DNA from 3 places in the Bradyrhizobium sp. 195 genome. Region 3 is predicted to be linked to each of the others. Evidence: predicted binding sites of a transcription regulator. Region 3 holds the regulator's gene; each other region holds the start of a gene.
What was found. The regulator PhoB, encoded in region 3, activates phosphate uptake and scavenging genes when phosphate is short. The targets are predictions, from matches to a motif close to TGTCATNNANCTGTCAT.
Positions count from the first base shown of each region.

Region 1: the regulator PhoB is predicted to act here: its motif matches at 4,327-4,343, upstream of ugpB (sn-glycerol-3-phosphate ABC transporter substrate-binding protein UgpB).
Region 2: the regulator PhoB is predicted to act here: its motif matches at 2,729-2,745, upstream of phnC (phosphonate ABC transporter ATP-binding protein).

Region 1 covers NZ_CP082161.1:90,953-98,008, forward strand. The annotation lists gene IVB26_RS00480 (sn-glycerol-3-phosphate import ATP-binding protein UgpC) at 1-1,071, opposite strand, end outside; gene ugpE (sn-glycerol-3-phosphate ABC transporter permease UgpE) at 1,180-2,028, opposite strand; gene ugpA (sn-glycerol-3-phosphate ABC transporter permease UgpA) at 2,028-2,909, opposite strand; gene ugpB (sn-glycerol-3-phosphate ABC transporter substrate-binding protein UgpB) at 2,958-4,274, opposite strand; gene IVB26_RS00500 (CaiB/BaiF CoA transferase family protein) at 4,489-5,694, opposite strand; gene IVB26_RS00505 (organic hydroperoxide resistance protein) at 5,874-6,299, opposite strand; gene IVB26_RS00510 (MarR family winged helix-turn-helix transcriptional regulator) at 6,448-6,909, shown strand; gene IVB26_RS00515 (GIY-YIG nuclease family protein) at 6,927-7,056, opposite strand, start outside.
Region 2 covers NZ_CP082161.1:659,414-666,469, forward strand. The annotation lists gene IVB26_RS03025 (hypothetical protein) at 1-59, shown strand, start outside; gene IVB26_RS03030 (DUF1045 domain-containing protein) at 69-767, opposite strand; gene IVB26_RS03035 (alpha-D-ribose 1-methylphosphonate 5-triphosphate diphosphatase) at 786-1,979, opposite strand; gene IVB26_RS03040 (transferase hexapeptide repeat family protein) at 1,976-2,671, opposite strand; gene phnC (phosphonate ABC transporter ATP-binding protein) at 2,845-3,654, shown strand; gene phnD (phosphonate ABC transporter substrate-binding protein) at 3,717-4,652, shown strand; gene phnE (phosphonate ABC transporter, permease protein PhnE) at 4,726-5,610, shown strand; gene phnE (phosphonate ABC transporter, permease protein PhnE) at 5,607-6,455, shown strand; gene phnF (phosphonate metabolism transcriptional regulator PhnF) at 6,584-7,056, opposite strand, start outside.
Region 3 covers NZ_CP082161.1:494,948-502,003, reverse strand. The annotation lists gene argF (ornithine carbamoyltransferase) at 1-711, opposite strand, end outside; gene IVB26_RS02235 (aspartate aminotransferase family protein) at 711-1,919, opposite strand; gene IVB26_RS02230 (GcrA family cell cycle regulator) at 2,377-2,889, shown strand; gene phoB (phosphate regulon transcriptional regulator PhoB) at 3,130-3,837, opposite strand; gene phoU (phosphate signaling complex protein PhoU) at 3,861-4,577, opposite strand; gene pstB (phosphate ABC transporter ATP-binding protein PstB) at 4,589-5,410, opposite strand; gene pstA (phosphate ABC transporter permease PstA) at 5,407-6,258, opposite strand; gene pstC (phosphate ABC transporter permease subunit PstC) at 6,263-7,056, opposite strand, start outside.

The DNA.
Region 1 (7,056 bases), 400 kb from region 3:
CTTTCGGCCATCGCCACTGAAAAGGTGCAGCTTGTTGCGCACCGCCGCGACCCGGATTTTCGCGCCGATGGCCGGGGCCTCGGTTCCGGGAATGCGGACGATGATCTCGCCGGGCGGCAGCTCGCCGGGCGTGGCGGCGACGCGCTGCTCGTCCTGCTCGCGTGCGCCGTAGACGAAGGTCTCGGCGCCGACGCGCTCGATCGCTTCCACGGTCAGCGGCAGAGCGACGCCGCCGGCCGGGGTCTGGTCGGTGATGACGAAATCTTCCGGGCGGATGCCGAGGATGCCGACGTCAGATGCGCTGCCCCCGAGCTGTGATTTGATCTCCTCGGCGCGCGTCGACATCAAATTCATCGGCGGTGCGCCGATGAAGGAAGCGACGAAGGTGGTCGCCGGCTTCTCGTAGATCGCAAGGGGATTGCCGACCTGCTCGACCTCGCCGCCATTCATCACCACGAGAATGTCGGCGAGCGTCATCGCCTCGAGCTGGTCGTGGGTGACGTAGATTGACGTCGTGTTGAGGCGGCGCTGCAATTTGCGGATCTCAACGCGCATCGCGATGCGCAGCTTGGCGTCGAGATTCGAGAGCGGCTCGTCGAACAGGAACACCTTCGGCTGGCGCACGATGGCGCGGCCCATGGCGACGCGCTGACGCTGGCCGCCCGAGAGCTGGCGCGGCTTGCGCTCCAGCATCGGCGACAATTCGAGCACGCGCGCGGCTTCCTCGACGCGGGTCTTGATCTCGGCTTCCGCCATGCCGCGGTTGCGCAGGCCGTAGGCCATGTTGTTGTAGACGCTCATATGCGGATAGAGCGCGTAGTTCTGGAACACCATCGCGATGTCGCGATCGGCGGGCTCGACCTGGTTGACGATCCGGCCGCCGATGTCGATCTCGCCGCCGGTGACGGTTTCGAGCCCCGCAACCATGCGCAGCAGCGTGGACTTGCCGCAGCCGGAGGGGCCGACCAGCACGCAGAACTGTCCGTCGCCGACATCGACATCGACGCCCTTGATGGCCTCGAAGCCGCCGGGATAGGTCTTGCGGACGCTGCGCAGGGTGACGTTAGCCATGGGTTGCACCGGCGAGTAGCGAATAGGGGGTGGCGAATGGGGAATGTGTAATACGCAAGGCAGACGCAGCGACCCCATTCGCCACTCGCCATTCACTATTCGCCATCTTCACTTTTCCGTCTCGACCAGACCGCGCACGAACAATTTCTGCATTGCGACGACGACGAAGACCGGCGGCAGCATCGCGAGCACGGCGGTCGCCATCACGATCGGCCATTCGGTCAACGCGTCGGTGGTGGTGATCATCTTGCGGATGCCGATCTGGATGGTCTGCATGTCGTCGCGCGTGGTGATCAGCAGCGGCCAGAGATATTGATTCCAGCCGAGGATGAACAGGATCACGAACAGCGCGGCCATGTTGGTGCGCGACAGCGGCAGCAGCGTATCCCAGAAGAAGCGGAAGGGACCGGCGCCGTCGATGCGCGAGGCTTCCAATAACTCGTCCGGCACCGTCATGAAGAACTGGCGGAACAGCAGGGTTGCGGTGGCCGAGGCGATCAGCGGCAATGACAGGCCGGCATAGCTGTCGAGCATGTGCAGATCGGCGACGATCTTGTAGGTCGGATAGATGCGAACCTCGACCGGCAGCATCAGGGTGATGAAGATGATCCAGAAGATCGCCATCCGGAACGGAAAGCGGAAATACACGATCGCATAGGCCGAGATGATCGAGATCGCGATCTTGCCGACCGCGATCAGCAGCGCCATGACCAGCGAGTTCAGCATCATGTTGCCGACCGGCTCGCGGGTCGAGCCGCTCGTGCCGACGAAGATGGTCTGGTAGTAGGTTTCGAAGAAATGCCCGCCGGGCAGCAGCGACATTTGCCCGTTGGCGATCAGCGCATTGTCCTGGGTGGAGGCGACGATCGCGATGTAGACGGGGAACGCGACGATCGCGATCCCGATCCACAGGATCGCGTGAGCGACGTAGCGCCGGAAGCCCTCTTCCTCGACCATCAGTAGGTCACCTTGCGTTCGACGAAGCGGAACTGGATTCCAGTCAGCACGATGACCATGATCATCAGGATCACCGATTGCGCCGCGGAGCTGCCGAGATTGCCGCCGAGCAGGCCGTCGGAATAGACCTTGTAGACCAGCGTGACCGTCGACGTGCCGGGCCCGCCGCGGGTCATTGTGTCGATGATGCCGAACGTGTCGAAGAAGGCGTAGACGATGTTGACGACCAGCAGGAAGAAGATGGTCGGCGACAGCAGCGGGAAGGTCACGGTCCAGAACCGGCGCATCGGGCGCGCGCCGTCGATCGCGGCGGCCTCGAGCACGCTTCGCGGGATGCTCTGCAGGCCGGCGAGGAAGAACAGGAAGTTGTAGGAGATCTGCTTCCAGGCGGCGGCGAAGATGATCAGTGCGGCGGCCTGGTCGCCGTCGAGCAGCGGATTCCAGTCGACGCCGAGGGCGCGCAAATATCGCGAGAGCACACCGAGCGAGGGGTGCAGCATGAAGATCCAGAGCACGCCGACGACCGGCGGCGCCACCGCATAGGGCCAGATCAGCAGTGTCCGGTAGAGCGTCGAGCCGCGCAGTGGCTTGTCCGCCATCACGGCAAGCAGCAGCGCAAACGACAGCGACGACACAGCGATGGCGAACGAGAAGAAGAAGGTCCGCACGATCGCCTCGAAATAGGCGCGGTCCTTCAAGAGCTCGATGTAATTGTCGAACCAGACGAAGGTGGTCGAAAGGCCGAAGGCATCCTGGAGCAGGAAGGACTGGATCACCGCCTGCAGGGCCGGCCAGTAGAAGAAAATCAGGACGATCGCGAGCTGCGGCGCAACCAGCGCGTAAGGCAACAGCTTCGATTGGAAAATGGCTTGCTTTTGCATGATGCCCCAGAGCGGCAGGCCGGGGTCACCGGCCTGCCGCTGATCGTCTCACTTGACGGCGGTCTTTTCGAACTGGCGCAGCATCGTGTTGCCGCGCTCGACGGCCGCGTCCAGCGCCTGCTTGGCGGTCTTCTTGCCGGCAAGCGCCTGCTCGATCTCTTCCGACCAGACGTCGCGGAGCTGCACCATGTTGCCGAGACGCAGGCCGCGGGAGTTCTCGGTCGGCTCCTTGTTGGTCAGCTCGAGCAGCGGGGTCTCGAGATAGGGCTGGTCCTTGTAGAAGCCTTCGGCCTTCGCCTTCTCATAGGCCGCCTTGGTGATCGGCAGGTAGCCCGAGGCCTTGTGGATATAGACCTGGCGATCGGTGTCCGAGAGGAAGGTCAGGAATTTTGCGACGCCCTTGTATTCCTCGGCCGGCTTGCCGCCCATGACCCAGAGCGAAGCGCCGCCGATGATCGAGTTTTGCGGCGCGCCCTTTGCGTCGGGATAATAGGGCATCGGGACGGCGGTGAAGTTGAACTTGGCCTGGGCCTTGACGTTGCCGAAGAAGGCCGACGAGGTCAGGTAGATCGGGCATTCGCCCGACGTGAAGCGGCCTTCGCCGGTGTTGGTACGGCCGGCATAGTCGTAGACCTTGGTCTTCTGGAGCTCGACCAGGTTCTCGAGATGCTTGACCTGGAGCGGCCCGTTGAACTCCAGCACGGTGTCGAAGCCGTCGAGGCCGTTGGCCTTGCTGGCGAGCGGCACGTTGTGCCAGGCGGAGAGCTGCTCGAGGTTGACCCAGGTCACCCAGGAGCCGGAGAAGCCACAGGTGTCATGACCGGCAGCCTTCAGCTTCTTGGCGGCCTCGAACGTTTCGGGCCAGGTCTTCGGGATCTCGACATTGGCCTTCTTCAGCTCGTCGAGATTGACCCACATGACGGTGGACGACGAGTTGAAGGGAAACGACAGCATCTCGCCCTTCGAGGTCGAGTAGTAGCCGGTGATGGCGGGCAGGTAGATCTTGGGATCGAACTTTTCGCCTGCGTCGGCCATGAGCTTGTAAACGGGCTTCACGGCGCCGGTGGCAGCCATCATGGTCGCGGTGCCGACTTCGAACACCTGCATGATGTGCGGCGCGTTGCCGGCGCGGAACGCCGCGATGCCCGCGTTCATCGTGTCGGCGTAATTGCCCTTGTAGGTGGGGATCACCTTGTAGTCGCTCTGCGCGGCGTTGAAATCGTTGGCGAGCTTGACGATGACGTCATTGTTGGCGCCGGTCATCGCGTGCCACCACTGGATTTCCGTCACGGCCAAAGCCGGCGAAGCGCCGAGACCAACCGCGAGTGCAACAGCAGCAGCCGTGCCAAAATGTCGAAGAGCCATCAAGAAAACCTCCCTTGCCCGTCTAAAGAAGCGCTTGCGCTAGCAGCGCCATATGACGTTCACATGACTGTGTAAGCGGCCGAAACGAAAGCGGCAAGCGCTGGAAAAGGGAAGCTGTCAAATAGGCGAAGACGAAGCGGGCGGGCTCCTCCGTTCGCGGTGCACTATCGTGCCCGCGCCGCAGTGCGGCATCATTCGTTGGATGGAGGTGGCCCTACCTCTTGCGCTCGGGGCCGCAGACGGTGCCCTTCTCGACCATCGCGTCGATCTCGGCCTTGGAGAAGCCGAACTCGCCGAGCACTTCCGCCGAGTGCTGGCTGAATTTGGGCGGCAGGCGGCGCAGGCTCGGCTTGCTGCGGTCGAGCCGGATCGGCGAGGCGACGCCCTTGTACCAGTCCTTCTCGATAATATCCCCGCGCGCGATCGTGTGCGGGTTGGTCAATGCCTGATCGATCTTCTGCACGGGCCCAGCGGGCAGGCCCGCCGCAAGCAGGCGATTGCACAGCGGCTCGGCCTCGTGCTGGCTGAACACCGCGGCCAGCTCGGCGCGCAGCGCCTCGCGGTTGGCGATGCGGTCCTTGTTGCGTGCAAAGCGCGGATCGGTGCCGAGCTCAGGCTTGCCGATCTCCTTGGCGAGCTTGCGGAAGGTGCCGTCATTGCCGACGCCGATGAAGATGTCGTCGGTCTTGGTCGGGAAGATCGCGTAGGGCACGAGGTTGGGGTGCTCGTTGCCTGTGAGCGACGGCGGCTTGCCATGCATGAAATAATTCGCGGTGTGCGGATGCATGATGGCAAGGCCGGTCTCGTACAGCGTCGTCTCCAGGAACTGGCCCTTGCCGGAGCGCTGCCGCTCCGACAGTGCCATCAGGATGCCGATCGCCGCGTATAGGCCGGTGGTGATGTCGACCAACGGCACGCCGATCCGCATCGGTCCGCTCTCGGGCGAGCCGGTCGCGGCGATCATGCCGGTCATGGCCTGGATGATGGCATCATAGCCGGGATTGCCGCCGCGCGGACCGTCGGCGCCGAAGCCGCAGATCCGGCAATGCACGAGGCGCGGGAATTTCTCGCGCAGCACCTCGTTGCCGATGCCCCATTTCTCCAGCGTGCCCGGCTTGAAATTCTCGATCAGGACGTCGGCGCTCTCCAGCATCTTGAGCAGCACAATGCGGCCGCCCTCGGAGGCGAGGTCGAGACCGATCGAGCGCTTGTTGCGGTTAATGCCGATGAAATAGGCCGCGTCCTCCTCGTGGAAAGGAGGGCCCCATTCGCGCACCTCGTCGCCCGCGGGCGGCTCGACCTTGATCACGTCGGCGCCATGGTCGGCGAGGATCTGAGTGCAGTAGGGACCGCCGAGCACGCGCGTGAGATCGATGACGCGCAGTCCGCTCATGGCACCTGTGGCGGCTTCTGAACTCATTGCTTTCGCTTCCCTGTGTCGACGTTTGATCACAGGCCTAGCGAGCTTCGTGCACGCCAGCAATGGCTCCGTGCGTAGGGGCGTATGCGCCGCCGCCGGTCAATCCCGCGGCGCGGGCAAAACCGAAAGGAAACGGCCGGCCCGAGGGGGATCCCGGGCCAGCCAATCCGCCGTTCCGATCAGACGACCGTCAGGCGAACGTCGACATTGCCGCGCGTGGCGTTGGAATAGGGACACACCTGGTGCGCCTTCTCGACCAGTGCCTCGGCCTCCGCGCGGGCAAGGCCCGGCAGCGAGACAGCGAGGTCGATGTCGAGACCGAAGCCACCCTCGGAGCGCGGGCCGATTCCGACGGTCGAGGTGACGGAGGCGTCGGCGGGAACCTTGGGGCCGCCCTGCGAGGCCACGAACTTCATCGCGCCGATGAAGCAGGCGGCATAGCCGGCCGCGAACAGCTGCTCGGGATTGTTGCCGGCGCCGCCTCCGCCGCCGAGCTCCTTCGGCGTGGTCAGCTTGACGTCGAGCGCGCCGTCGAGGGTTGCAGCATGGCCGTCGCGGCCGCCGGTGGCCTTGGCGCTGGTCTTGTAGAGGACGTTCACGGACATTGTCGTCTCCCTGGGTTTCGTTGGGTGCGGCTCTATCGCAGACAATTAGATTGTGCGCAATTGAAATTACACGGTCTCACATTTAATTGTTCGCAATTGAATGTGGCGGCGCGCGGCCCCAGAATGAGACAAACCCGAGAGATTCTCCATGCCTCGAAAATCACCTGCAGCGGACGCGCCGCTGCGGCTCGACAACCAGATCTGCTTTGCGGTCTATTCGGCCGCGCATGCGTTCAACCGCGTCTACAAGCCGCTTTTGGACCGGCTCGGCCTGACCTATCCCCAATATCTCGTCATGCTGGTGCTGTGGGAGCGCGACGACGTCCCGGTCAAGGACATCGGCGAGCGCCTGTTCCTGGATTCGGGCACGCTGACGCCGCTGCTGAAGCGGCTGGAGGCCGCCCATCTGGTCAGGCGCACCCGCTCGAGCGAGGACGAGCGTCAGGTCCTGATCGCGCTGACGGCGCAGGGGCACGCCTTGAAGGAAAAAGCCCGCAATGTGCCGCAGTCGATCCTGGCGGCCTCGGATTGCTCGGTGCCGGAACTGGTGGCGATGAAGGATGAGATCGTTGCGCTGCGCGACCGGCTGAATGCGGTGATCGGGGAGTAGGGGGACGTCATGCGCGGTTAGAAGTGGTTCTTTGCGAATGCGCGGCCAGAGCCAGACTTCAGATATCGCTCGAACGCGAACGCGCGTGCTGCGTCATCAAATGCGAAATAGGTCCGTATTCGCCAAGGTCCGAATTTCGAGGTGTGC
Region 2 (7,056 bases), 160 kb from region 3:
GGGCGACCAGCCTCGTTCTGGTCGGCGCGGTGGCGCTCGCATTCAATCTTGCGAGCTGACAGCCAATCCTACCGCGCCAACGCCCACTCACCGATGATGCGGAAGCGAGCCTTGGCATCGTCCTGCTTGAATAGGGCGAGGCGATCGATCGCCAACGTGCCGAGACCAAGCGTCGCAAACCGCGTTCGCAACATTTCCAGGATTGCTCCACGGCGTTCTGAATCCAGCCGGCCGGTGAGCGTCATGTGGAAGCGGAATTCTTCCATCACGTAAGGGTAGCCCCAGCGATCGAGATAGTCGCGCTGCCGCTCGCTCAGCTTCTCGGGTCTCCGCCGTGCACGGTCTTCCGCCGTGAGCGGGGCCCGGAACGAATCGAACTCGCGGACGCAATCGGCGGCGAGCTCTTGCAGCGCATCGACCGGCTCGGCCGGAATGACGGCAATGAAGCCGCTGATGGCATCGACGACCGGACGGATCGTTGGGATCGGTCGCGCCTTGCCGGCGAACATCGCGCAGGCGGCCACCAGCTCGGCATCAGTCCTGCCAGGCGCAAGCGTCATCGGCGCCTTCAGCGTGGCATGAAAGCCGTATTTGCGGGGATCGGCGCTGACGTCGCGCCAATCAGGCGCGACCTCCAACGCCTCGCGCGGAAACGGCAGCTCGTCGCCGGTGTAGGCATCGTAGCCGAGCAGCTCCGCGCCGAAGCGCGAGAGCGCACTGTCGTGGCCTGCGGCAAAATAGATCGCGTAACGGGGAAGACCTGTCATTGCCCAAGCATAGCCGGTTTAAGCCGCGACGACAGCCTCGCGCGGCGTCGATGCCGCCGCGAGCAGTCGGGTCGCATCGGTGAGATGGACAAGCTTGCCGCCCGCGATCACCGCAATCAGTCGCGGCCTCAGCTTCACGCTGTCGTCGACCAGCAGAATGTCGGCGCGGCGACCTTCGGCAAGCACGCCGCGATCGGCAAGGCCGGTTGCGCGCGCAGGGCCGGCGGAGACCAGATTCCAGGCTTCCGTCAGCGGCAGCACGCCATCGGCGGCGAGGCGGAACGCGGCGAGCAGCTGAGCGGGGTAATAATAGTCCGACGCCAGCACCGAGCAGAGCCCCTTGGCGATCATGTCGGAGGCCTTGGTCCAGCCGGTGTGGCTGCCGCCGCGTACGACGTTCGGCGCGCCGTAGACGATGGCATCGCCATGGCTTGCCGCCGCCCGCGCCGTCTCCTCGTTGACCGGAAACTCCGCGATCTCAGCGCCGAGCGCGCGAAACTCCCCGCGCATCGCCGGTGTCGCATCGTCGTGCGAGAGCATCCGCACTTCGGCCGCACGGGCCGCCGCGGCCAGTCGCGCCACCGAAGCCGGCACCTCGTCGGCGCGCGAGACCACGCGTTCGACCAGCCGGTCGAATTCCTCGCTGGACAGGCCAGTGCGCTCAACCATGCGGCTGCGCTTCCGCGGCTTGGCCATGTCGGCAACGGTGCCGTCCATATGGTCGTTGAAGGCGAACAGGTCGACGCGGCCCTCAGCGAGCCATTGGATGATCTCGGCCTCGGCGTCGAGATTGTAGGTCTCGTGCCGCAGATGGAAGCGGGTGTCGGCGGCGAATTGCGGACGCTGCCGCTCGATGGCCTCCATCAGCCCGCGCGCGTTGTCGGCGCTGCGCAGGCCCGGCTCCCACGAACAGGTCGTGGCGTGAAACACGGTGGTGATGCCGTTGCTGATCGCCTGGCGGTCGCTGTCGGCGAGCGCGACATCGATCGGAAAGTCGACGCCGGCGCGCGGCATCATCTGCCGCTCGAAGGCATCGCCGTGAAGATCGACGATGCCGGGCAGCACCAGCAGGTTGCGCGCATCGATCGCCAGCCGCGCCCGGCCGCGAGAGGCGTCCATGGCGGCGATGTCCTGTCCGGACACCGCCAATGAGGTTTCGACGAGTTCGGCGCCGATCAGGGCCCGGCCGCCTTCAAGGAAAATGTCTGTCACGCGACCGCGCTTCGTTTGCTGGCAAGGGAACTGGCAAGGGAACCGGCATGAGAATTGGTGAGAGATCTCGTCCGTGCTTCGTATGTCGCGAGGAAATCTTCAATCCCGAGTTTGCGGAAATCCGGCAGGGCTTCACGCAACTTGTCGTGATCCCAATCCCACCACGCCAGCCGCGCAAGCCGTCCGGCGATTTCTTCCGAAAACCGCCGCCGCACGATGCGGGCCGGATTGCCGGCGACGATGGTGTAGGCCGGCACGTCCTTGGTGACGATGGCACCGGCCGCGATCACCGCGCCGGTGCCGATGTTGCGGCCCGGCAGCACGATCGCGCCGTGGCCGATCCAGACGTCGTGGCCGATGTGGACGTGATGCTGGCGCCGCCAGTCGAAGAACTCGGCATCGTCGCTCTCGCCTTCGAAATAGGCGCTGGAGCGATAGGTGAAATGCGCCTGCGTCGCGCGATGCATCGGATGGTTGCCGGGATTGATCCGCGACATCGCCGCGATCGAGCAGAACTTTCCGATGGTGGTGTAGGTGATCTGGGCGTCATTCACGACGTAGGAGTAGTCGCCCATCGCCACGTCATGCAGGATCGTGCGCGCGCCGACCTCGGTATAGGCGCCGAGCCTGGTCTCATGCAGCTTGGCCGAGGGATCGATGGTCGGCTGGACCGAAAGAGCTTTGGCGGCCATGGTGAATCCGGACTGCGAGGGCGGGCATTCCTCTTCGAGCGACTTGATGACGACATCATGACGCCGCGATGACAGGGGATGAGCTGTGTAGGATCGCCGCACTGCGACGCCCGTGTCACACAAGTGTTAAGCGCCGGCGTTAGCGGTGGGCTCCAGCTAATCTGGAGCCCTGCATGCTGGTGGTGGATGGTCTGACGTGTCGCTTCGGCGCAAAAGCCGCGGTGGACGACGCCTCGTTTCAAGTTTCCCCCGGCGGGTTCGTCGGAGTGATCGGGCGGTCCGGCGCCGGCAAGTCGACGCTGCTGCGGAGCATCAACCGCCTGGTGACGCCGACTGATGGGCGCATCCTGTTCGACGGCATCGACGTCACCGCACTGCGCGGCAAGGAGCTGCGGCAGTGGCGGGCGCGTTCGGCGATGATCTTCCAGCAGTTCAACCTGGTCGGCCGGCTCGATGTCCTCACCAACGTCCTGATGGGACGGCTTGCGACGATGCCGGCCTGGCGCTCGCTGTCGCAAGCGTGGCCGGAGCAGGACAAGGCGCTGGCGATGTCCGCACTCGAACAGTTCGACATCGCATCGCTCGCCGCCCAGCGCGCCGACCAGCTCTCCGGCGGCCAGCAGCAGCGCGTGGCGATCGCGCGTGCGCTGGTGCAGCAGCCCGACATCATCCTTGCCGACGAGCCGATCGCATCGCTCGATCCGCGCAACACGAAGATCGTGATGGATGCGCTGCTGCGCATCAACAAGCATTTCGGCATCACCGTGCTCTGCAACCTGCATTCGCTCGATCTGGCGCGCAGCTATTGCGATCGCCTGATCGGCATGGCGCAGGGTCGCGTGGTGTTCGACGGGGCACCGTCCGCGCTGACCGATCACGTCGCGCGCGAACTCTACGATCTCGAAGCCGCCGATGTCATGGGCGGCATGCCTGTCCCGGCGCCCGCGGGCGTCCCCGCGCTCGGAACGGCCGCGGCCGCCTGAGCGACGTCTGTTTCTTTTGCAAGTCTTTGCGTCAACCGACCCAAACCGATGAAGAGGGTATCATGATCACTCGCAGATTAATCCTTGCCGGCGCCGCCGCGCTCGCGCTCACGGCCTCCGCCTCCGCTGACGACTGGAAGGCCAAATATCCCGAGCTGACCTTTGCGGTCGTCCCGGCCGAGAACGCCTCCGGCGTCACCGAGCGCTGGGCGCCGTTCGTGAGCTATCTCTCCAAGGAACTGGGCGTGAAGGTCACGCTGCGCATCGCCAATGACTACGCCGCGGTCATCGAAGGCCAGCGCGCCGGCAACATCCACGTCGCCAGCTACGGCTCGGCCTCGTTCGCCCGCGCCCGCCTGACCGGCGTCAAGACCGACGCCTTCGCCAACGACATCAACGCCGACGGCTCGACCGGCTACTATTCGGTATTCTTCGTAAAGGCGAGCAGCGCCTACAAGAAGATCGATGATCTCAAGGGCAAGAATCTCGGCCTGGTCGATCCGAACTCGACCTCCGGCAACAACGTGCCGCGCTTCGAGCTGGACAAGATGGGCATCCACGATGCCGACACTTATTTCAGCAAGGTCGTCTTCACCGGCAGCCACGAGAACGCGATGCTGGCGCTGTCGCAGGGCACGGTCGACGTCGCCGCCAACCAGTGGACCAGCGACGACGATTCCACGCTGGCGCAGATGCTGACCAAGGGCATGCTGAAGAATGCCGACGGCTCGGCGATGAAGAAGGACGATTTCCGCATCATCCACAAGTCGGCGCCGATCATCAACGGACCCTATGCCTACAATTCGGAGCTGCCGGAAGACGCCAAGGCCGCCATCGCGAAAGCATTCTTCGACGCGCCGGCCAAGGACAAGGCCGCGTTCGACCGTCTTTCCGACGGCCAGAAGAAGGGCTTTCATCCCGCCACCACCAAGGATTGGGATGGCACGATCGAGCTGATCAAGTTCGTCGACGCGCTGCGTAAAAAGAAGGCGTCCTAACTATCGGGACGATGCCACTGGAGCCGGGTCCATCGACCCGGCTCTTTCTTTGACGGGACTTAATCTCAGGCCGATGACGACAGCGGTTTCGATCCTTCCCGAGCAGCAGCTCGCCGTGCTCAACGCCGCCTATCGCCGGGCGGTCGGGCGCAGGCGGCTCCGCCTGCTGTCGGGGATCGTGATCTTCGCCGCGGCGTTGCTGCTCGCCGCGATCGGCGCCGAAGTGAATCTGCGCACGCTCTTCACCTATTTCGGCAACTTCATCAGCTATTTCGACCGCATCCTCACGCTCGACAACGGCCAACGCGTCTGGACCGATGTCGGCGAGTGGCTGTGGGGCTGGCGCAAATGGCTGAAGATGCTGGGCGAGACCCTGCTGATCTCCTATGTTGGCACGCTGATCGGTGCGACCTTGGCATTCTGCCTCAACTTCTTCGCGGCCGAAAACACCTCGCCTGCACCCTGGCTGCGCTTCACGGTGCGGCGCCTGCTCGAATTCGCCCGCACCGTTCCGGGCATCGTCTTCGCGCTGATCTTCGTGATCGCCTTCGGTCTGGGACCGATGGCGGGCGTGCTCGCGATCGCCATCCACTCCACCGGCGCGCTCGGCAAGCTGTTCTCGGAGATCGTCGAGAACGCCGACATGAAGCCTGTCGAGGGCATCCGCTCGACCGGCGCGAGCTGGCTGTCCTGCATGCGCTTTGCCGTGGTACCGCAGGTGACGGCGGGCTATGCCAGCTACGCGCTGCTGCGCTTCGAGATCAACGTCCGCGAAGCCTCCGTGATGGGCTTCGTCGGCGCCGGCGGCATCGGCCAGGAGCTCGTGGTCGCCATCCGCAAGTTCTACTATTCGGACGTCAGCGCGATCCTGCTCACCATCATCATCACCGTCTTCATCATCGACATCACCACCGGCTGGCTGCGCGGCCGCCTGTTCGGCGGGGAGGCGCGCACGTGACGAGGCCGCACGAGGTCGATACGCGAGAGCTTCGGGCGCGCTACCCCGACGTGTTCGACCGGCCCGCCTCGGCGCGCCTCGCCATGCCGGCGATGATCGTCGCGGCGTTCGCGATCCTCATTTACGGCCTCGTCGATCTCGACTTTTCGCCGTCGCGATTCATCGCAGGTCTCAGCCAGCTCGGCTGGATCAGCATGATGATGATCCCGCCCGATCCCGGCTCCTCGCTGCCGATCTACCTGAAGGCGCTCGGCGAGACTCTCTCGATCGCGCTGCTCGGCACGACGCTGGCTGCGGTGTTCGCACTTCCGGTCAGCCTGCTCGCCGCGCGCAACGTGGTGCCGTCGAAGCTCCTGCGCTTTCCGGTTCGCCGCGTCCTGGATTCGATCCGCGGCGTCGACACGCTGATCTGGGCGCTGGTGTGGATCAACGTCGTCGGGCTGGGGCCGTTCGCCGGCGTGCTCGCCATCGCGGTGTCGGATTTCGGCGCCTTTGGAAAACTGTTCTCGGAGGCGATCGAGGGCGCCGACCAGAAGCAGGTCGAAGGCATCCGCGCCTCCGGCGGCAGCCCACTGCACGAGATCCGCTTCGGCCTGTTGCCGCAGGTCCTGCCCGTGATCGCGGGCCAGGTGCTCTATTTCATCGAATCCAACACGCGCTCGGCCACCATCATCGGCATCGTCGGCGCCGGCGGCATCGGCCTCCAGCTTGCCGAGCAGATCCGCGTGCTGGAATGGCAGAAGGTGTCGTTCCTGATCCTGATGATCCTGGTCGCGGTCGCCGCGATCGATTTCATCTCCGGCAAGCTGCGGTTTGCGATTATTGGAAGGCGTGCTGTCGCCTGACCAGCGGTGCCGTAGGGTGGGCAAAGCGAAGCGTGCCCACCACCTTTAACGATTGAGAGAGATCGTGGGCACGGCGCAAGTGCGCCTTCGCCCACCCTACGAGTCCGGGCTCGCCGGAAAGAGCGCCGCTACGACTCTACCAAGAACTCCACGCGCTCGGCGGCAAACCGCGAGTGCTTGGTCAGCAGCGGCTTGCCCTCGAGATCGTGGTCGGTGGCATCGACCACCAGGATCGGCCGTCCCAGCGCGAGATCGAGCCGGGCCGCGTCGGTTGCGTCGACGATGCCGGCGGTGATCCGGGTCGCGCCGCGGCGATAGTCGCGCACGCCATAATGTTCGAGCAGTTTCGTCATCGAGCGCGTCGCTGCGAACACGGCGCCCGCGTCGGGAAACAGCACGGCCGACAGCCAGGTGGTGGAGACGCAGATCGGCGTGCGATCGGCAAGGCGGATCGCCTCGATCCGCACCAGCGGCGCGCCGGCCTTCAATCCGAGCTCCCGCGCCAGCTCGCGCGTCGCGACGTCCTCCGTTGCCTCGATCATCCGGCCATGCGGTTCGCGCCCCTCGGCGCCGACGATCTCGGAAAAGCGGGTGCGCGAGC
Region 3 (7,056 bases):
GCGATGCTCGCCTTCCTTGTCGCCCATCGACACCCAGGTGTCGGTGACGACGCAATCGGCGCCGCGCACGGCGGCTTCCGGATCGGTGCCGAGCACGATCGATGCGCCGGTCGTCTTGATGAAGTCGCGCATCGCCTTTTTCGGCGCGAGCTCGGGCGGCGTTGCGACATTGAGCTGGAACTTGAAGCGCTCGGCGGCGTGCGCCCAGGACGCCAGCACGTTGTTGTCGTCGCCGGTCCAGGCCACCGTCTTGCCCTCGATCGGGCCGCGATGCTCCTCATAGGTCATGAGGTCGGCCATCACCTGGCAGGGATGCGAACGCCGCGTCAGGCCGTTGATGACCGGCACGGTGGCGTTGGCCGCAAGCTCCAGCAGCGCCTCGTGATTGAGGATGCGGATCATGATGGCGTCGACATAGCGCGACAGCACGCGCGCGGTGTCGGCGATGGTCTCGCCGCGACCGAGCTGCATCTCGGCGCCGGTGAGCATGATGGGCTCGCCGCCGAGCTGGCGCATGGCGACGTCGAACGACACCCGCGTCCGCGTCGAGGGACGCTCGAAGATCATCGCCAGCGTCTTGCCTTCGAGCGGCCTGACCGGCTGCTGCGCCTTCTGCTTCGCCTTCATGGCGGAGGATGCGGCGAGCATGCGCTTGAGCTCCGACAGCGGGAGTTCGTTGATGTCGAGGAAGTGTTTCGGCGACTTGCTCATCAGCTTGCCACCCGCTTGGTCAAACTGGACGAGATCGCAGCGCAGGCGCGCTCGAGCCTGATGACGCTGTCCTCGATCTCGGCCTCGGTGACGATCAGAGGCGGCAGGAAGCGCACGACATTGTCGCCCGCGCCGACGGTGAGCAGTTTCTCGCCGCGCAAGGCGGCCACGAGATCGCCCGACGGCACAACGGCCTTGATGCCGATCAGCAGGCCCTCGCCGCGGACTTCGCTGACGACATCGGGATGGCGGTCGATCACGGAGGCGAGCTTCTGCTTGAGCAGCAACGACATCTTCTGCACGTGGTCGAAGAAGCCGGGCTCGAGCATGACGTCGAGCACCGCATTGGCCGCCGAGATCGCCAGCGGATTGCCGCCGAAGGTCGAGCCGTGCGAACCGGGCCCCATGCCGGAAGCCGCATCCGCGGTCGCCAGCACCGCGCCGATCGGGAAGCCGCCGCCGAGCGCCTTCGCCAGCGACATCACGTCAGGTGTGACGCCGGTGCGCCTGTAAGCGAAGAGATCGCCGCTGCGGCCCATGCCGGTCTGCACCTCGTCGAATGCGAGCAGCAGGCCCTTCTCGTCGCAAAGCTGGCGCAGCGCCTTGAGGAAAGAAGGCGTCGCCGAGCGCACGCCGCCCTCGCCCTGGATCGGCTCGATCAGGATGCCGGCAGTGTCGGGGCCGATCGCTTTCTTCACGGCTTCGAGGTCACCATGCGGGACCTGGTCGAAACCGTCCATCGGCGGGCCAAAACCTTCGAGATATTTTGCAGAGCCGGTCGCCGCGAGCGTTGCCAGCGTACGGCCATGGAACGCGCCTTCGAAGGTGATGATGCGGTAGCGCTCGGGATGGCCCTTGGAGAAGTGATGATGGCGGACCAGCTTGATCACACCCTCCAGCGCTTCGGCGCCGGAATTGCAGAAGAACACGAAGTCCGCGAAGCTTTCATTGCACAGGCGCACGGCGAGCTTCTCGCCGTCCGGGCTCTGAAACAGGTTCGACATGTGCCAGAGCCTGGTCGCCTGCTCCTGCAGCGCCTTGATCAGATGCGGGTGGCAATGGCCGAGCGCATTCACAGCGACTCCCGAGGTGAAATCGAGATAGCGATCGCCATTGGTCGCGATCAGCCAGCAGCCTTCGCCGCGTTCGAAACCGAGGTCGGCCCTGGCGAAAACGGGGAGCAAATGCGGCGCTGCGCTGTTAGTCATGACGATCACTTGAATGTTGCGGACGGTGTGACGCGTGCATTGCGCAACGCACCATTGACCGGCCCGGAAAACGAAACGTGCCGCCTTTTAAGGGCGGCACGCAGGACTATCTTATGCTTGGCAAGACGGGTGTCAATGCCGCCCGGAAAGCCTCAGGAAACGCTGAATCCGTAGTCTTGCGGTGCCGATTTTGCGGGTTTTCACCACGGAACATGTGGAAGCGAGTCGGCGGACTCTTGCGCGGGAGTCACGCCATATTGTAGCGTTTGGATTGTCAGATACGACATCTCGTGCAGCGGTTCTGATCCCAAGAGTCCTCTTGTACCGGCGTAAACGTTCGGGCGTCAGTCACGCGCCCGGCGAGCCTTAAGGGATTCTGACGGCACGGGTTTTTGAAGGCTTAGGCATTCGCTGCAAGGCCCCAGGATGGCTGGCCGGCAGCGAGGGAAAGGGTGCAATGACGGTTTTGACCTGGTCCGATGATCGCGTCGAGCAGCTGAAAAAGCTCTGGGAGGCCGGACTTTCGGCCAGCCAGATCGCAGCAGAGCTCGGCAATGTGACCCGCAATGCCGTGATCGGCAAAGTGCACAGGCTCGGTCTGTCCGGCCGCGCCAAGAGCCCTTCGTCGGCAGCGCCCCGCCCGCGCAAGGCGCGTCCCGCGCAGCACATGATGCGCGTGACCCGCCCCATTGCGCGCGGCAACACCGCGCTGGCGCAGGCCTTCGAGGTCGAGGTGGAGGCAGAGCCTGTCACCTACGACAACGTGGTGCCGATGAGCCAGAGGTTGTCGCTGCTCGAGCTGAACGAGGCGACCTGCCACTGGCCGGTCGGCGATCCCTCGAGCCCGGATTTCTTCTTCTGCGGCGGCAAGGCGCTCTCCGGCCTGCCCTATTGCGCCCAGCACTCGCGCGTGGCGTATCAGCCCGCGGCGGACCGTCGTCGTGCACCGGCCAAGCCGGGCCCGCGGTAAGCTTGTTCTGAGATCAAGAGAGAGCCGTCATCTGATGATGGCTCAACAAACTCGATGTCGTCCCGGACAAGCGCGCCACAAGCGCGCGCAGATCCGGGACCCATAGCCACCGCAAGATGTGGTTACGGGGACTCGGAGTTACCTTTTCGCAAAAACAACCGCTGCCTGTGGTTATGGGTCCCGGATCGGCGCTTCGCTTGTCCGGGACGACACCGACGTTGTGGCAACAGCCCGCAAACCTTACGTCTGCTCAGCCTTCGCGAAGCGATCATCCAGCGCGTAGCCGGCGCCGCGGACGGTGCGGATCGGGTCCTGCTCGCGGCCGAGATTGAGCAGCTTGCGCAGGCGGCCGATATGGACGTCGACGGTGCGCTCGTCGATGTAGATGTCGCGGCCCCAGACGCTGTCGAGCAGCTGCTCGCGCGAGAACACGCGGCCGGGATGCTCCAGGAAGAACTCCAGCAGCCGATATTCGGTCGGGCCGAGATCAATCGGCCGGCCCGAGCGCGCGACGCGACGCTTGTCGCGATCGAGCTCGATATCGCCATAGGCGAGCACGGTGGCGAGCCGCTCGGGGCTGGCGCGCCTGAGCAGACCCTTCACGCGCGCCAAAAGCTCCGGCACCGAGAACGGCTTGACGATGTAGTCGTCGGCGCCGGTCGCAAGACCGCGTACGCGCTCGCTCTCCTCGCCGCGCGCGGTGAGCATGATGATCGGCAGCTGCTTGGTCTCGGGGCGGGTGCGCAGGCGGCGGCACAGCTCGATGCCTGACAGGCCCGGCAGCATCCAGTCGAGCACGATCAGGTCGGGAATGTGCTCCTTGAGGCGGGTGTCGGCGTCGTCGCCGCGCATGACCGTCTCGACGTCATAGCCGTCGCCCTCGAGGTTGTAGCGAAGAAGCTCGGTGAGAGCTTCCTCGTCCTCAACCACCATAATGCGTGCGCCCATGGTGTCGTCGCTCCTTGAGGTCTTCAGCTATTCGGGATCGTCGTGGCGAAGGTGGTCATGTCGCCCTTCGGCCGCTTGTCGGTGATCGCCTGGCCCTCGATCATGTAGAACACGGTCTCGGCGATGTTGGTGGCGTGGTCGCCGATCCGCTCGATGTTCTTGGCGCAGAACATCAGATGGATGCAGAACGAGATGTTGCGCGGATCCTCCATCATGTAGGTGAGGAGCTCGCGGAACAGCGAGGTGCAGATCGCGTCGACTTCCTCGTCGCCCTTCCACACCGCCATCGCCGCCGGCAGATCGTGCGCGGCATAGGCGTCCAGCACCGACTTGACCTGCTGCTGCACGAGGTCGGTCATGTGCTCCAGGCCGCGGAACAGCTTCAGCGGATGGAAGTCGGTCTCCAGCGCGGCGACGCGCTTGCCCATGTTCTTGGCGAGGTCGCCGATCCGCTCAAGGTCGGTCGCAACGCGCATGGCGCCGACGATCTCGCGCAGATCGACCGCCATCGGCTGGCGGCGGGCGATGGTGAGCACGGCGCGTTCCTCGATGCGCTTCTGCAGCGCGTCGAGCTCGGCGTCGATGGTGACGACGCGCTGGCCGAGCGCGACGTCGCGGCGGATCAGCGCGTCGACGGATTCGACGATCATGCGCTCGGCGATCCCGCCCATCTCGGCGACCAGGCGGGTGAGCTCCTGGAGGTCGGTGTCGAAAGCCTTGGCGGTATGTTCAGTACCCATGTTCCGTCTCCTCAGCCGAACCGGCCGGTGATGTAATCCTGCGTGCGCCGGTCGGTCGGCGACGTGAAGATCTTGCTGGTGTCGTCGAACTCGATCAGCTCGCCGAGATACATGAAGGCGGTCTTGTCGGAGACGCGCGCCGCCTGCTGCATGTTGTGGGTGACGATCGCGATCGTGTAGTTGTCGGACAGTTCCTGGATCAGCTCCTCGACCTTGGCGGTCGAGATCGGATCCAGTGCCGAGCAGGGCTCGTCGAACAGGATCACCTCGGGCCGCACCGCGACGGTGCGCGCGATGCAGAGGCGCTGCTGCTGACCGCCGGAGAGCGACAGGCCGGAGGCGTTGAGCTTGTCCTTGACCTCGTTCCACAGCGCGCCGCCACGCAGCGCCTTCTCGACGCGGTCGTCCATCTCGGACTTCGAGATCTTCTCGTAGAGGCGGATGCCGAAGGCGATGTTCTCGTAGATCGTCATCGGGAACGGCGTCGGCTTCTGGAACACCATGCCGACTCGGGCGCGCAGCAAATTGAGGTCCAGCCTGGCGTCGAGGATGTTGGTCTGGTCGAGCATCAGCTGGCCGGTGGCGCGCTGGCCCGGATAAAGATCATACATCCGGTTGAAGATGCGCAGCAGGGTCGACTTGCCGCAACCGGACGGGCCGATGAAGGCCGTGACACGGTGGGTGCCGAGCGCCAGATTGATGTTCTTCAGCGCATGGTGCTCACCGTAGTAGAAGTTGAGGTTGCGCGCGGTGACCTTGGCCGGTGCCTCGGGCAGCGGTTGCGAGCCGGGATGAACGGTCGGCGCGCTCACGGAAACAGACATTTCACTCATTTTGCAGTCCTCTCGGCGCCGATGATGCGCGCGCCAATGTTCAGGGCAAGCACGGTCAGGGTGATCAGCAGCGCACCGCTCCAGGCGAGCTGCTTCCAATAGGCGTAAGGGCTCTGGACGAAATTGTTGATCGTGACCGGCAGGTTGGCCATCGTCTTGTCCAGGCCGAGGCTGAAGAACTGGTTCGACAGCGCTGTGAACAGCAGCGGCGCGGTCTCGCCGGCGACGCGGGCGGTGGCGAGCAGCACGCCGGTGATGAGGCCCGAGCGTGCCGCGCGATAGGCGATGCGCTTGATGACCAGCGAACGCGGAAGGCCCAATGCGCTGGCGGCTTCCCGCAGCGGATTCGGCACCAGCAGCAGCATGTCCTCCGTGGTGCGTACCACCACCGGGATGACGATGACCGCGAGTGCCAGCGCGCCGGCGATCGCCGAGAAGCCGCGCATCGGCACCACCACCGCGCCGTAGATGAACAGGCCGATGATGATCGAGGGCGCCGACAAGAGGATGTCGTTGATGAAACGGATCACCGAGGTCAGCTTGTCGTTGCGGCCGTACTCGGCGAGATAGGTGCCGGCGAACAGGCCGAGCGGTGCGCCGATGCCGACGCCGAGCACGGTCATGATGATCGAGCCGACGATGGCGTTGCGCAGGCCGCCCTCGGTCGAGCCGGGCGGCGGCGTGTCGGCGGTGAAGACCTGAAGGTTCAGGCCAGCGAGGCCGTTGTAGAGCAGCGTGATCAGGATCAGCGCGAGCCAGGTGACGCCGAAGGCGGCCGCGGCGAAGCAGAGCCCGCGGATGACGATGTCCTTGCGGCGGCGGCGCGAATAGATCGGATTGAGGGCCATGACGTTAGTTCCCCGCTTTCTTGTCCAGCCGCATCAGCATCAGCCGCGCGGCGGCCAGCACGAAGAACGTCAGCACGAACAGCAACAGGCCGAGCAGGATCAGGCCGGACTGGTGCAGGCCATCGCTCTCGGCGAACTCGGAGGCGATCGCCGCCGAGATCGTGGTGCCCGGTGCGAAGATCGACGAGGAGATGCGGAACGAGTTGCCGATGATGAAGGTCACCGCCATGGTCTCGCCGAGCGCGCGGCCCAGCGCCAGCATGACGCCGCCGATGATGCCGACGCGGGTGTAGGGGATCACCACGCTGCGCACGACTTCCCAGGTGGTGCAGCCGACGCCGTAGGCGGCCTCCTTCAGCACCGGCGGCACCGTCTTGAACACGTCGACCGAGATCGAGGTGATGAAGGGCAGCACCATGATGGCGAGGATCAGCGCGGCATTGAACGTGCTGAGATAGGACGGGGGACCTGCGAAGATCGCGCCCAGCACGGGGACGCCGTCGAAGATCTTGATCATGAAGGGCTGGAAGGTGTTGGCCAGGAACGGGCCCAGCACGAAGAAGCCCCACATGCCGTAGATGATCGAGGGAATGCCGGCGAGCAGCTCGATCGCCATGCCGATCGGGCGGCGCAGCCATTGCGGGCAGAGCTCGGTGAGGAAGATCGCAATGCCGAGACCGACCGGAATGGCGATCAGCATCGCGATGAAGGAGGTGACCAGCGTGCCGTACATCGGCCCGAGCGCGCCGAGCACGGGCGGATCGGCCGACGGCGCCCAGCGCTGCGTCCACAGGAAGG